DNA from 2 places in the Cohnella algarum genome. Region 2 is predicted to be linked to the other one. Evidence: riboswitches for the same ligand, from Rfam matches in the RefSeq annotation. Region 2 holds a riboswitch; the other holds the start of a gene.
What was found. Region 2 has a riboswitch for cobalamin ahead of JW799_RS15110 (ABC transporter substrate-binding protein). Riboswitches for the same ligand answer to the same signal wherever they lie in the genome.
Positions count from the first base shown of each region.

Region 1: linked by a shared signal. The riboswitch ahead of metE (5-methyltetrahydropteroyltriglutamate--homocysteine S-methyltransferase) and the one ahead of JW799_RS15110 (ABC transporter substrate-binding protein) in region 2 are both predicted to bind cobalamin.

Region 1 covers NZ_JAFHKM010000002.1:171,919-179,181, reverse strand. Annotated here, with positions in the region: gene metE (5-methyltetrahydropteroyltriglutamate--homocysteine S-methyltransferase) at 1-2,088, opposite strand, end outside; cobalamin riboswitch at 2,252-2,401, opposite strand; gene JW799_RS00860 (copper resistance protein CopC) at 2,592-4,253, shown strand; gene JW799_RS00855 (sensor histidine kinase) at 4,250-5,176, shown strand; gene JW799_RS00850 (response regulator) at 5,142-5,831, shown strand; gene JW799_RS00845 (YcnI family copper-binding membrane protein) at 5,958-6,581, shown strand; gene JW799_RS00840 (permease) at 6,740-7,263, opposite strand, start outside.
Region 2 covers NZ_JAFHKM010000002.1:3,398,306-3,405,568, reverse strand. Annotated here, with positions in the region: gene cbiB (adenosylcobinamide-phosphate synthase CbiB) at 1-308, opposite strand, end outside; gene cobU (bifunctional adenosylcobinamide kinase/adenosylcobinamide-phosphate guanylyltransferase) at 305-880, opposite strand; gene cobT (nicotinate-nucleotide--dimethylbenzimidazole phosphoribosyltransferase) at 892-1,950, opposite strand; gene JW799_RS15120 (ABC transporter ATP-binding protein) at 1,977-2,822, opposite strand; gene JW799_RS15115 (FecCD family ABC transporter permease) at 2,827-3,864, opposite strand; gene JW799_RS15110 (ABC transporter substrate-binding protein) at 3,861-4,892, opposite strand; cobalamin riboswitch at 5,113-5,317, opposite strand; gene JW799_RS15105 (NAD-dependent malic enzyme) at 5,724-7,130, opposite strand.

The DNA.
Region 1 (7,263 bases), 3.2 Mb from region 2:
GATGCCGTTGCCGTAAGGCTCGCCGCGGAGCGCCTCGATCAGGGCGCCGTGGCTGCGCGACGTTTCGAGCGAAATGACGTCCGCATCCATCGCCTGGATCGCGTCGATAATTTCATGGAAATCGCAGTAGCACATATGCGTATGAATTTGGGTGTCGTCGGCCACGCCGGCTACGCTGCGGCGGAAAGCCCGGACCGCCCATTCGAAGTAGGCCGTCCATTCGCGTCGCTTCAGCGGGGCGATTTCCCGCAGCGCCGGCTCGTCCACCTGGATCATGCCGATGCCGGCGGCTTCGAGACGGAGCACTTCCGCGTTCAGCGCCCTGGCGATCTGGTCGGCGATCCGGCTTTGCGGCAGGTCTTCGCGGCTGAACGACCAGGCGAGCATCGTGATCGGGCCGGTCAGCATGCCTTTCACCGGACGGGAAGAAAGCGATTGGGCGTAGACGGTGTCCTCCAGCGTCATCGGGCCTTTGTCCATCACGTCCCCGAAAATAACGGGCGGCTTGACGCAGCGGGAGCCGTACGATTGCACCCAGCCGTTGTCGGTAAAATGATACCCGTCCAGCAGCATGGCAAAGTGCTCGACCATGTCCGTCCGCTCGAATTCGCCGTGCACGAGGACATCGAGGCCAAGCTCCTCCTGGCGGCGAATCCACAGCCCGGTTTTTTCCTTCAGCAGGCGGCGATAATCGCCTTCCGCCAGCTTTCCTTTCCGCCATTCCAGCCGGGCGCGGCGAATATCGTCCGTCTGCGGCAGGCTGCCGATCGTCGTCGTCGGCAGCGGAGGCAGCCCGAACCGCGCCTGCTGCAGCTCGCGGCGCCGCTCGTACGGCGCCCGCTCCGGCGCCGAATCCGCCCGCGCGCCGGCCGCTTCCCGGCCGCGCGCCGGATGAGCGCGCAGCGCGGCCAAAGCCGCGCGGCTCTCCTCCAGCCGCGCCGGCAGCGCGGCGCTGCCGCTGTCGGCGCCGGCGGCCAGGCGCGAGCCGAGCGCGTCGGCAAGATCGACGAGCTCGCGCAGCTTCTCGTCGGCAAAGGCGAAGGCGGCGCGCACAACCGGGTCGCCGCTGCGTTCCGCGGAGGCGGTCACGGGCGCGTGCAGCAGGCTGCACGACGTCTGCACGACGAGCCGCTCCGGGGACACGATCGCCGCCAGCTCGCCGAGCAGGGCGAGAGCGCGGTCGGGATCGGCGCGCCAAATGCCGCGTCCGTCAACGATGCCGGCACCGAGCGTTTTGTCCGCGGGCCAGCCTTCCTGCCGGAGCGCCTCCAGATTCGCGCCTCCGTCCCGCGCGAAATCGAGCCCGATGCCGCCGACGGGCAGCGCGAGCAGCCGCTTCGGAAACTCCGCCGCGGCGAAATACGTCTGCAGCATCAGTTTCAAATTCGGCCGGACGGACGAAAGCGCCGCATAAACCTCGTCGATCAGCGGCAGATGCTCTTCCGGCACGTCCGTGACGAGCGAAGGTTCGTCCATTTGCACCCAGACGGCCCCGGCGTCCGCCAGCTGGGCGAGAACTTCCGAGTAGACCGGCACGAGGCGGCGAACCCGATCCGCGAATTCCCCGGCGGCCACCCCTTTGGCCAGCCGGACATAGGTGTAGGGGCCGACGATAACCGGACGGGTCAGAAGGCCGGCTTTTTCCTTCGCTTCGTTGAAAGCGTCGAGCCAGGGATTGAACGCGAGCCGGGGCTCGCGGCGGTCGCCCAGCTCGGGCACGATATAGTGATAGTTGGTGTCGAACCACTTCGTCATTTCGGAAGCGGGCTTTCCTTCCGCGCCGCGGGCGACGGCGAAGTAGACTTCAAGCGAGCCGGGAGCGCCGAGATCCCGGAATCGTTCCGGGACGAGATCGAAGGCGACCGTATGATCGAGAATGCCGTCGTACAGGGAATAGTCCCCGGACGGCAGAACGGCGACGCCCGACCGTTTCATCCGCAGCAGCCGGCGGATTCTAAGCTCCGCCTGCTCCTCCCTGAATTCGTTTTCGCCCGACTTTCCGCTCCAGAAGCGCTCCAGGCTTTTTTTCCATTCCCGGTTTTCCCCGATTCGGGGATACCCGAGCGCGGCGGTTGCCACGATAGACATACGCAAACCACACCTCTCGCAAAATGTTGATCAACCGACATCCGGGCGCCGCAAGCAAAAAAGGCATGCCCGCCTCCCAGCTTCGGAAGGACGGGCATGCCGAAATAGACGTCCAGAACGTCAAATCAGATGTGCCGGATCATCCCTATCGACCGTAGGTTCCTTGGCTTGAGAAAAGACGGCAGGTATCCCTGGCTTCGGGTTCCAAAGGCCGCGCGCATATCGCGCCTTTGCCCCCGTTACAGTGGCGGGACCGCGCCGGACTCTCACCGGCTTCCCTTTTCATCCGCTCACCGCTTCAAGCGCTCTTCACGAGCGCCGGAAGCTGCGTCGCCATCTTTTCCGGTATGCGGTTGTCGTCAATAACTATACATTCGAAAGAATATTTATGCAACAATTCTTTTCCGGCAGTTGAACGAAGGGACGCGTTCGGGTACGATGGACGGTGACAGGGTCCAAGGATTGCGGAAATTTTTGGATTTTTCGAAAGAGGGGTTTCGTTCGTGTCGACTGCATCAGCTTACGGGCGCAAGCATGCGGCCGCTTTGCCGGCGCTGCGGCGCTTTGTCGCGTTCATCGTTTTTTGGGCCGGGGCCATCGGGCTGTCGGCTCCTTCCGCTTTCGCGCATGCGACGCTGGAACAGGCTTCGCCCGCGCAAGACGCGAAACTCGCGTCCGCACCCGAGGCCGTCGAGCTGCTCTTCAACGAGCGGCTGGACGGCACCGGATACTCGCTTCGCGTGCTGGATGACGCTTCGAAGTCCGTTACGGACGCGGAGCCGGAGCGTTTCGAACAGGGAAAAGGCTTGAGGCTCAGCCTTCCGAAGCTTGAAGAGGGCCATTATACGGTGTCGTACAGCGTCATTTCCGCCGACGGCCATCCGGTTTCCGGGGCCTACGTGTTCACCGTCGGCAATCCGCCGGCCGCGACGACGTCCGACCGGCTGGATCCTCACGCCCAGGTCGGACATGACGGGCACGGCGAGCACATGCTGGGCGACCGGGCATTCGTTCTTTACGCGACGAGAATCGCCTATTACGCGGGCCTGCTCCTGACGGCCGGGCTGGCGCTGTGGAGCCTTTCGCGCGGAGCTTCGCCGGTCGTGCGGGAGCGGCGCGAAGCGGCTCTCGGCTTCATGGGGAAATTCGCGCTTTGCGCGACGCTCGCTTACGCCGTTCTGCATGTAAGCGAACTTGCGCAGGGCGAGCCGATGTCCGAATGGGGCCGCATCCTGATTCAGACGACGATCGGCCGGCTGTACCTGGCCGAGCTGCTGCTCGCGGTCGCGGCGACGCTGCTTCGGTCGCTCGGGGCGTACGCCCGCCTCTTCTGGGCGGCCGCTGCGCTGTTCGCCGAGGCCTGGAGCGGCCACGCGGCGGCTTTTTCGCCGATCGGGTATTCGGTCGGGCTCGATTTCGTCCACCTGCTTGGAGCCGCATTGTGGGGCGGAGGACTTGCGCTGCTTATTCTCGTATGGAGCAAGGAGCGGACGGAGGCGGGACGGTTTGCCCTGCTGTTTTCCAGGTGGGCGCTCCTTTCGTTTGTCGCGCTTTGGATCACGGGGACGCTTAGCGTTTTGAAATATTTGCCTTCGCTTTCTTATTTGCTCTACACGTCCTGGGGCAAATGGCTGATCGCCAAAACGGCGCTGTCCGCGCTTGTTGTCATCGCCGCCTTTTTGATCCGGCTCAGGCTGCGCAAAGGGAATCTTCCCGGCGGCGGACTGCTGAAGCTCGACATCGGCCTGTTCGGAGCGATCGTGCTGTGCGTCGGCATTCTGACGTATCAAAATCCGCTGCCCTCGAACGCCCCGCTGCATTATCACGAGATGGGCGAAGAGATGCACCTGACGCTGCGAATCGCGCCGAACGCCCCTGGGGAAAACGCGTTTACGTTGAAAATATGGCTGCCGGAGGAGCTGGGACTGCCCAAGCAAGCGCTGCTGCGCCTGATGCCCGAAGGGCGGGACGACGTCGGCGCGATCGACGTTCCGCTCGAAGCGTACGAGGATGAGGAGCTGGACGATTTTGCCGGCTATGAAAAAGCGACCTACCGCGCGCAAGGCTCGTATTTGCCCTTTGCGGGAAAATGGAAGGCGCAGGTGCGGGTGACGGATTCGGAAAGCAACGAGCTCGTGCGCGAAACGGAGTTTCGGATTTATTGAACCGGCCGGAAGGCGGAGGCAGCCGGCCGGATGCGAAAGAGGGAGCCGTCATGCGCGACAAGCGGATCAAATGGCTGATCATCGGGATTCCCACGCTGACAATCGGGCTGTGGGAGTACGTGCGGCATGCGTTTTTGCTGCCCTATTTGTCGATGGAGCTCGGCAACTTGCTGGCTCCGTTCATCGTGCTTGCGGTGACGCTGGCGCTCGTGCCGGGGCTGTTCCGGCGCATGGAGCAGTCGCAGAGCGAGCTGCAGCGGGAGAAAGCGACCAAGGCGGCGCTCGAAGAGCGGGAACAGCTGGCGCGGCAGCTGCACGACGGCATCGCTCAGTCGCTGTTTCTGCTCGCGGTCAAGCTCGACCAGCTGGATCGAGCCGCGTGCGAGCCGCCCGTGCGCAAGCTTACCGGACAGATTCGCGAGACGGTCCGGGTCATGCACGAGGACGTGCGGCAGGCGATCGCCAATTTGCGGCTGCCGCCGTCGGCGGCGGACGCCGCCTGGGTGCTCCCCTTGCGCGAGCTGCTCGGAGAGACGGCGGGCGTTCTCGACGCCGAGGCGGATTTTCGCTGGACGATTCCGGACGAAAGCTTGTCCGGCAAGGAAAAGGTCGAGCTGCACGCCTGCCTGCGGGAAGCGCTGCTGAACGTCCGCAAGCATGCGCGGGCGCAAAACGTGACGGTCGTCGGCGAACCGGTCGAAGGCGGAGGCTTTCGCTGCCGCGTCGAGGACGACGGCATCGGGTTCGGGGGCGACCCGTTCGCGGCTCCGGGGCGGTTCGGCCTGCGCATGGTGCGCGATCGCGCGGGGAAGATGGGCTGGACGCTGGCGGCGGAGCGGCGTGGAGACCGTACGGTAATCGAATTGACGAAGAAAGGGAGAAGAGGCGATGAATCAGCCGTTTCGCGTGCTGCTCGTCGATGACCACCCTCACGCGCGGCAAGGGATGCGGGAAATCGTGGCGTCCGACCGCGACTTTGTCGTCGTCGGGGAAGCGGCCAGCGGCGAGGAGGCGCTCGAGCTGATGGACGAGACGACGCCGGAGCTCGTGCTGATGGACATTTCCATGCCCGGGATGGGAGGGCTCGAGGCGGCGAAAGCGATCAAGGGCGCCTATCCCGACGTCAAAATCGTCATGGTGACGGTGTCCGACGAGCCGGCCCACCTGTTCGAAGCGCTGAAAAAGGGCGCCCAAGGCTACTTGCTCAAAAACCTGGAGCCTTCGTCCTGGCGCGAATATTTGCGTGCGGTGGCCCTGGACGAAGCGCCGCTGAACCCGGATCTGGCGATGTCGATTTTGCGGGAGTTCGCCGCAAGGCCCCAGCCGCCGGTTTCGCCGGCGCGGGGGAGAGCGGGCGCGGACGGCGAAACCGCCATGCGCGAGGGGCTGACGCCGCGGGAGAAGGAAATTTTGCTGGAGGTGGCCAGGGGCCGGACGAATCGCGAAATCGCCGCCGGTCTCGGCCTGTCCGAAAATACGGTCAAAAACCATCTCAAAAATATTTTGCAAAAGCTGCATTTGGACAACCGGGTGCAGCTGACCCGTTATGCGTACGAACGGGGGCTGGTGGACGGGTAGAGCGGCGGGCCGCCTTCGGATCGCCATCTTTTTTTCGCCGGAGTAGCCCTTTGGGGTCATGCCGTCGGGTTGCGGACGATTTATACTTGGTCTCATCCGCAATCAACGGAAAGGATTGGTCCTGTCATGAAAAAAAGGTTGTCTCTCGTTTTTGCGCTGTTTCTCGCCTTCGGGTTCGCCCAGGCGGCAAGCGCGCATGTGACGGTATCGCCGGGCGAAGTGGCGCAAGGCGCGTACCAGGTGTTTACGATTCGCGTCCCGTCCGAGAAGGACGCGGCTACGACCGAAGTGAAGCTGGACGTTCCGGACGGCGTCGAAGTGCTGCGGTTCGAGCCGAAGCCCGAATGGAGCTACGAGACGGAGACGAACGCGGACGGCAAAATCGTTTCCGTCGTCTGGACGACGTCCGGCAGCGGCCTGGGCGCGACGGAGTTTGGCGAGTTCCGCTTCCAGGGCCGGGTCGCGGCAGACGCCGCGGAGCTCGTCTGGAAAGCTTACCAGACGTACTCCGACGGCAGCGTCGTCGAATGGACCGGCGCCGAGGACGCCGACACGCCGGCTTCCGTGACGGCGGTGACGCCGTCGACCGGCGAGTCCGACGGCCACGGCCACGGCGCCGCTTCTTCCGGCGCCGCCGATGAGGCGTCCGACGGCGCGGGGCGGGATCCGCTGACGCTCGGCCTTGCGATCGCCGGCCTCGCCGCGGGCTTGCTGGCGCTTGTCGTCTCGCTCGTTCGCCGGAAGGCGTAGGGCGAGCCTTGCCCTCTTCGCGGCAAATGCTTGCTTGCCGCAATATGCGCTTGGCGGGGAGGCGCTTCCGTTTGGGGCGCTCCGTTGGAAGAGGCCGACCGGCCATCCGGCCGGCCTCTTTCCTTGCCGCCGAATCGTTGTCGCGGCGCGTCTTGCCGTCAGACGCTTATCATCATCGTGAGCGCGAGGAACAACCCCATGGCAATGACCGACGCCGTCGCCTTTTTCCGGCTTGTTTTTCCCGTCCCTTTCATGGCGTAACGCACATACATCGCGAATCCGATCGCAAGGATCGCCGTTTCCAGGATCATGCTGATTCCCGCATATTTCCACAGTCCGAAGCCAAGCAGCGGCAATTGGCCCGCATTTCCCGGCAAAATCGGCATGTCCGCCCGATGGACGATCAAATCGAGCAGCCAGTGGCTGAAGACGACGGACGCAATGGCGTAGCCGCCTTTTGCGCCCCAGGCGCGACGCGCGGCAAAGCCGGCGACGACGGCGATCAGCAGAGCGCCGACGAGAGAATGCGTATAATCGGCATGGAAGATCGTTTCGCCGTATCCGGTACCGATCGACGTGTCGGTCCGCTCGACGCCGGCCAAGTTCAGCGGAATGAAAAGAATGTCCAGCAATTGGGTCGCGACGATAAGAGACCAAAGCGGAAGCCTGGGCTGCGTTGCTT
Region 2 (7,263 bases):
GCCAGCGTCGTCGAAATAAACCAGACATTGACCGCATAGCCGAGCCAGGGGTGAATCCGGTCTGCAACCAGCCAAACGCCCCACATGAGCAAAAAAGAGGCCGCAACGACAGCAACCGTCAGGACGCAGCCTTTCAGCCGCAAAACGTTTCCGGACGGCCCGCGAAGCAGCCGCCGCTCCAGCAGGCCGATCAAGCGGCCGATGCCGACGACGGGGTGCGGCAGACGGCGCGGGTCGCCGATCAGCCAATCGGCCGCGATAGCCGCGACAAGCATCCCGAGCGTTTCCGGCAGCGAATAAAACATCATGCTCCGCTTTCCGTCCCCTCGTCACGCCAGCGGAACGCAAGGCTTTTCAGCTCGACCGGAATGCCCGCCGTCACCAGAAACACGCTGTCGCTCGCCGCCGCGATGCGCTGGTTCATGACGCCGGCCAAATCCCGGAACGACCTCCCGAGCCGGTATTCCGGCACGATGCCGTCGCCGACCTCGTTCGTCACCAACACGACGCGTCCCGAATAAGATTCGAGCACCCGCGCCAGCTCGTCGACCCGCGCGAGCACCCTCCGCTCGGCGTCCTCCGCCTCTTCTTCCGCGAGCAGCCAATTCGTCAGCCACAGCGTCAGGCAGTCGACCAGCACGACCGGCGCGTCCTCGCGCTCCCGCAGCACCCGGCACAGCTCGTAAGGCTCCTCGACCGTCTCCCAGGCGAACCCGGTCCGCTCCCGCCGCTCGCGGTGAAGCGCGATGCGTTGTCCCATCTCGTCGTCCAAAATCTGCGAGGTGGCCACATATACGCCGCGTTCGGCCAAGCGGGCCGCGTACTTTTCGGCGAACGAGCTTTTGCCGCTTCTCGCTCCGCCCGTGACAAGCACTACCATGCCCCTGCCCCCTAGCCTTTGGAAACGCCGGCGCTGTCGAACGTCGCCATTTCCCGCAAAATGCCGCAGGCCGCGTCGATCAGCGGAAAGGCGAGCGCAGCTCCCGTACCTTCGCCAAGCCGCATTTCCAATTGAAGCATGGGCGCAAGTCCCAGCTCCTCAAGCGTTCGCTTGTGACCCCGCTCGCTCGACAGATGGGAAGGAATCAGATAGGGTTTGACCCCTTCGGCGATCCGGCAAGCCGCGAGCGCGGCGACCGACGAGATAAAGCCGTCGATGACGACCGGAATGCCCATGGAAGCCGCACCGACAACGAGGCCGGCCAGTCCCGCGATCTCCAGCCCCCCGACCTTGGCCAAGGCGTCCACCGGGTCCTGCGGATCGGGACGGTTCAGCTCGAGCGCCCGTGCCACCGTCTCCCTCTTCAGGCGCAGCCCTTCGTCGCCGATGCCGGTGCCGCGTCCGACGACCTCCTCCGCGTCAAGCCCGGTCAGGGCGGCAAGGAGCGCCGAACTGGCCGTCGTATTGCCGATCCCCATTTCGCCGGTGGCCAGCACGTTATAGCCCTTCATCGACAAATCGTTAGCCACGTCCATTCCGGCGCGAATCGCCCGCACCGCTTCCTCGCGGGTCATCGCCGGCCCGCGCGCCAGATTTGCGGTGCCGCCCTCTCTCACCCTGCGCGAGAGCAGCTTTTCATGGACGATTTCAGGCCCTTTGACCCCCATATCGACGCAAACGACGTCCGCGCCGGCTTGGCGCGCCAGCACGTTGATCGCCGCTCCCCCGTTCAGGAAATTCGCCACCATCTGGCGCGTCACTTCCTGGGGAAAAGCGCTGACGCCTTCCTCGCATACGCCATGATCCGCCGCCATCACGACGACCGCCTTGCGCAGCCGCCCCGGCAGCTCGGGCGTGCCCATCGCGCCCGCCAGCTGCACGGCCACCGCCTCCAGCCTGCCGAGGCTTCCCGGCGGCTTCGTCAGCTGGTTCAGCCGGTCTTCTGCGGCCATCTGCGCCGCTTTGGCTGCGGGAACGATTTTTTCGGCCGCCGAGCGTATAAATGCCATATCTGTCGCTTCCGTTGACATCGGTTTTATCCGTCCCTTCTATGCCCTGCAGCCTCCGGCTGCAGCAAAATTTGCGGCGCTCCGGTTGCCGGATGCTTCGTGACGACCGTTCCGACGCCGTAAACGGAGCGAATTCGCTCCTCGGTCAGCAGCTCCTCCGGCGTTCCGATGCCGACCGCCTTCCCTTTGTCGATCAGGAGCAGCCGGTCGCAATAAAGCGCCGCCAGATTCAGATCGTGCAGCACCGCGACGACCGTCAGCCCCGCGGCCCTCCGCTGCCACAAGCGAATGCTGTCCATCAGCTGAATTTGCCGGCCGATGTCCAGATACGTCGTCGGCTCGTCCAGCATCAGCAGGCGCGGCTCCTGCGCCATGACCTTCGCCAGGGCGACGCGCTGCCGTTCGCCCCCGCTCAGAAACTCCAGCGTCCGCTCCGCAAGCTCGGTCAGCCCCAAATCCGCAAGAATCGCGTCGATCCTCTCGTCCGCGCTTTCCGGCTCTTCGCCCAGCCAGTTCTGATAGGGAAACCTCCCCATTTCGGTCACTTCCCGCACCGTGAACCCGACCTTCGGCAGCGCCTCCTGTTCCAGCACGGCGACGAAACGGGCCAGCTCCTTGCGGGTGAAGCTTCCGACCGTCCGGCCGCCGCGAACCTCGCGCAGGCCGCCGGGCGCGGATTCCGTAGCGCCTCCGAGCGCAACCTCGCCTTCGTCCGCCTTTTCCACGCCGGACAGGAGCTTGAGCAGCGTCGATTTGCCGCTGCCGTTCGGGCCGATGATGCCGAAAATTTCCCCTTCGTAAACGGAGAAGCCGATATCCGACAGCACCCGGCGTCCGTCATACGTTTTCCCAAGACGGTTCGCTAGAATCATGCTTCTACCCCCTGGCCCGGCTCCGGTTGCGCCGGAGCAAATAGGCGAAAAACGGCGCCCCGATAAAAGCCGTCACGACGCCGATCGGAATTTCCGTCGGCGACAGCAGCGTTCGCGCGGCCGTGTCCGCCAGCAGCATGTAGATGGCGCCGCCGACCGCCGACAGCGGCACGAGGAGCCGGTAATCGGGACCGGTCAGCAGGCGGATCAAATGCGGCACCACCATGCCGACGAAGCCGATAACCCCGGCCACGGAAACGGCCGCCGCCGTCATCAGCGTGCACACGACGAGAATCGTCACCTTCGTCCGCTCGACGTTGACGCCCAGATGCGCGGCCTGCCTTTCCCCCAAGGCGAACAAATTCATCGTCCGGCTGTAGCCGATCATGATGACGAGCCCCGCCGCCAAATAGGGCAGCAGCACGGCCGAGTACGACCAGCCGCGCAATGACAGGCTGCCGAGCATCCAGAAGACGATTTCGTTGATGACCTTATCCGATCTCGAAACCATGAACGAGACGAGCGAGCCGAAAAACGCCTGCAAAACGACGCCCGACAGCAGCAGCGTCTCCATCCGGATTTTCCCCTGGTCGCGGGCGAGCCGAAGCACGAGCGCCAGGCTGATCAATCCGGTCGCAAACGCGACGACCGGAATCGTCCATTGCGCGAACAAGCTGTAGCTGTACCCCATCAGGATAAGAAACGCCGCGCCTACCGCCGAGCCGGACGCGACTCCGAGCGTGTACGGGTCGGCGAGCGGATTGCGCAGTACGCCCTGAAAACCAGCCCCCGCTACCGACAGCATGGCGCCGATCAAAATCGCCAGCGCAATGCGGGGCAAGCGGATTTTCAGAACGATCTGCTCGGTCGAAGACTCCCAGTGGGGCGCGACGAGCGAGTCTCCGCCGGGCAGACTGTGCAGCAAAATGCCCCATACGTCCGCCAGGGGCAGACGCGCCGATCCCATGGAAAGGCTGAAAACGACCGTAAAGAGAAGGAGCGCCAGCGCAGCTCCTCCTCCAATCGCGCTTTTTCGCTTCATTCCTTCACCAGATCGGGATATACCGCTTTGGCGACTTCAACGAGCCCTTGCGTGATGCGCGGCCCCGGGCGCGACAGCACGTCCTGGTCGAGGCCGACGACGCGATTTTCGGCGATCGCCGTTATTTGATCCCAGCCGCTGCGGCCCTTGATCATCTCCTCCAGCGTCTTGCCCGACTCGCTGTCGGTCACGCCGAGCGTGAACAAAATGACGTCCGGATTTTTTTGCACGATCGTTTCTTCGTTGATTTGGTTCCAGCCCTCGGTATCTCCGGCCACGTTGATGCCGCCGGCCAGCGTGATCAGCTCGTCCATGAATTCTCCCTTGCCGACCGACCAGCCCGGGGAAAACTCGACATACACCTTCTTCTTGTCGGCTTCCGCCACGCCGGCCACCGCCGCGGCGACGCGCTCGACGTCTTCCTTCATCGAAGCGACGAGCGCCTCCGCTTCCTGCTGGCGATTCGTAATGATGCCCATTTGCAAAATGTTGTTCATCACGTCGTCGATCGACTTCGGATCGGTTTTGTACATGACCAGGTCGAGCGAACGCAGCTTGTTCAGCACGTCCTCCGGCATCGAAATGCCGGTTACGACGAGGTCCGGCTGAAGGGCGATAATCGCTTCCTCGTTCGGCTTCGTAATGCTGCCCACTTTATCCTTCGTCGTCGCCTCTTCCGGATAGTTGTCGAAATCGGACACGCCGACGACCTGCTCTCCCAGGCCAAGCGCGAACAAAATTTCCGTCTCCGCCGGAGAGGTGGACACGATCCGCCGCGGCGCCTGTTCGAACGTAAACGACTCGCCGGTCGCGTCCTGAACGGTCAGCGGATATTGCGTCTGCTTCGCTTCGCCGCTGTCGGACGCTTCCGGCGCCGACGACGCCGAAGCGCTCGGCGATGCGCTCGCGGAGGCGCTTGCCGACGCTTCGCCCGACGCGCCGCCCTCCCCGTTCGAGCTTCCGCAGCCCGCCAAAATCGACCCCGCCAGCAACAACGCGGCGAACCCCCACAAATAACGTTTCTTCATTGCACTACCACAATCCTTTCTGTCTGATTTCGAGGACTGCGCTTGAGCGATGAATGAATCTTCGAAACTTCCAACCGGTCGCTGCACGACAAAACCCTGCCTCCGTCTATCGGAAGCAGGGTCAGCAAATCAGGCTAAAGACGAACGGCACCCCTTGCGCACAGGGGCGTCAACGTCTTGGCGTATCCTGATCGAGCCGATCCTTTCCGCGAAGGATTCCGTTGGCTAAGCGCAGCTGGCAGGTTTCCTGGCTCCCCGGCCTTGCAGCTTCCCCCCGGCCTTCCCGCTTCCATCGGAAGCAGTGGCATCGTCGGGGTCGTTTCCGGGTTACAGTGGCGGGACCGCGCCGGACTCTCACCGGCTTCCCTTTTACCCTTGACGCGGACCTCCTGTCCGGACAAGGCACCAACTGGCTGAAAAATCATTCAAATGTTCAAGCGGCGGCCGCTTCTATCGAATTATAACGTACTCGGTCGGGAATGAATAGTACCGCGGGGTCCGCCGATCGCCTTCGAGGGCGTTTTGTGCGCAAACTGTTACAATCTTCCGCGTTTTAGCGTATACTTGGGGTCGGCGGCGGCCGCGCGCCGCCTCGCCGAAATTTTCACGGGAGCGTGAACCGCATGAGCAAATCGAAAAGCAAAAAAGCACGCCAAAAAGAAGAACGCTCCGGGCTCTTAAGTCCCGAAGCGCTCCGGGGACGATGGCAGCGCAAGCCGCAAACGCAAATCGTCCGAAACGGAAAAGCAGAGCAGCGCCGAACGCTGTGCCGCCGAAAAGGCAGCCGCGACGGCGCTGATTTTTTTGGCATGGCGATGCCGGCTTCGGAAATTACCGGAAATCCGGCGGCGTGCGCCGGGCGACGCCGGTCAATATTGCCGTTTCGATGACGGCGTGCCGGACTTTGGCCACCACCTGCTCGTTGAAAATGCTCGGTATGATATACTGCGCGTTCAGTTCGCCCGCCGACACGACCGAAGCGATGGCGCGGGCCGCCGCCAGCTTCATCGGCTCGTTGATGATGCGCGCCCGGCAATCCAGCGCTCCGCGGAAAATGCCCGGGAACACGAGCACGTTGTTGATCTGGTTCGGATAGTCGCTCCGCCCGGTCGCAAATACGCGCACGATCGGCAGCGCCGCCTCGGGGTCGATTTCCGGATGCGGGTTCGCCATGGCGAAAACGATGCGGTCCGCCGCCATTTTTCCGACATCCTCCGCATTCAGCACCCCGCCGCGGGACACTCCGATGAACACGTCCGCGTCCCGGATCACTTCCTTCAGCGTTCCCGGCTCGGCCTCCACCTGCGGCTGCTCGGACAGCCAGTGCCACATCGGATGGTCCGAATACGAGCCGCCGCGCACGATCGCGCCTTCGCGGTCGACCGGCACGAGCCTGCGGACGCCGGCGGCCAGCAGCATTTTGCATATCGAGACGCCGGCCGCTCCGATGCCGTTCACGACGACGCGAACCTGGTCGATCCGCTTGCCGACGACCTTCAGCGCGTTCAGCAGTCCCGCGATGACGACGATGGCCGTTCCGTGCTGATCGTCGTGGAAAATCGGAATATCGAGCTGCTCCGCAAGCCGCGTTTCGATTTCGAAGCAGCGCGGAGACGCGATATCCTCCAAATTGATGCCGCCGAAAATCGGCGCGATTGCCTTGATCGTCCGGATAATTTCCTCCGTATCCTTCGTGTCCAGACAGATCGGAAAAGCGTCGACGTCCGCCAGCTGCTTGAACAGCATCGCCTTCCCTTCCATGACCGGCGCCGCCGCGTACGGCCCGATGTCGCCGAGGCCGAGCACCGCCGTGCCGTCCGTGACGACGGCTACCGTATTCCGCTTGATCGTCAGCGAATACGCCTTGTCGCGATTTTCATGGATCGCCGCCGACACCCGGGCGACGCCGGGCGTATACACCCTGGACAAATCGTCGCGGTTGCGGATCGGCAAGCTCGGCTGAATGGCGATTTTGCCGCCCAAATGCGCCAGAAACGTGCGGTCGGACACGTTGATCAACTGGACCCCGTCCAGCGCTTTTAACGATTCGACGACCTGCGATTCCCCTTCTTCCGTTATATGTACCGTAATGTCCCGAACGGAAACGTCTTGCCCCGAGCGGATGACGTCGATGGACGTAATGTCCCCGCCCGCCCGTCCGATGGCCGAAGCCACGTCTCCGAAGTGAATGAGCGAATGATTCAGTTCCAAGCGAACGATTATGCTGTTGTAGGCCACTGTGCTTCCTCCTTGCATTTTATAAATGCCGCAGAAATAGTCTTCGTTGGGATTGAAGCCGCTTATTCGCGCGAACATTAAATGTTTCGACAAAGAAGCGCCGAATCCTGCCTGCCCGGCGACTCGCCTGTCG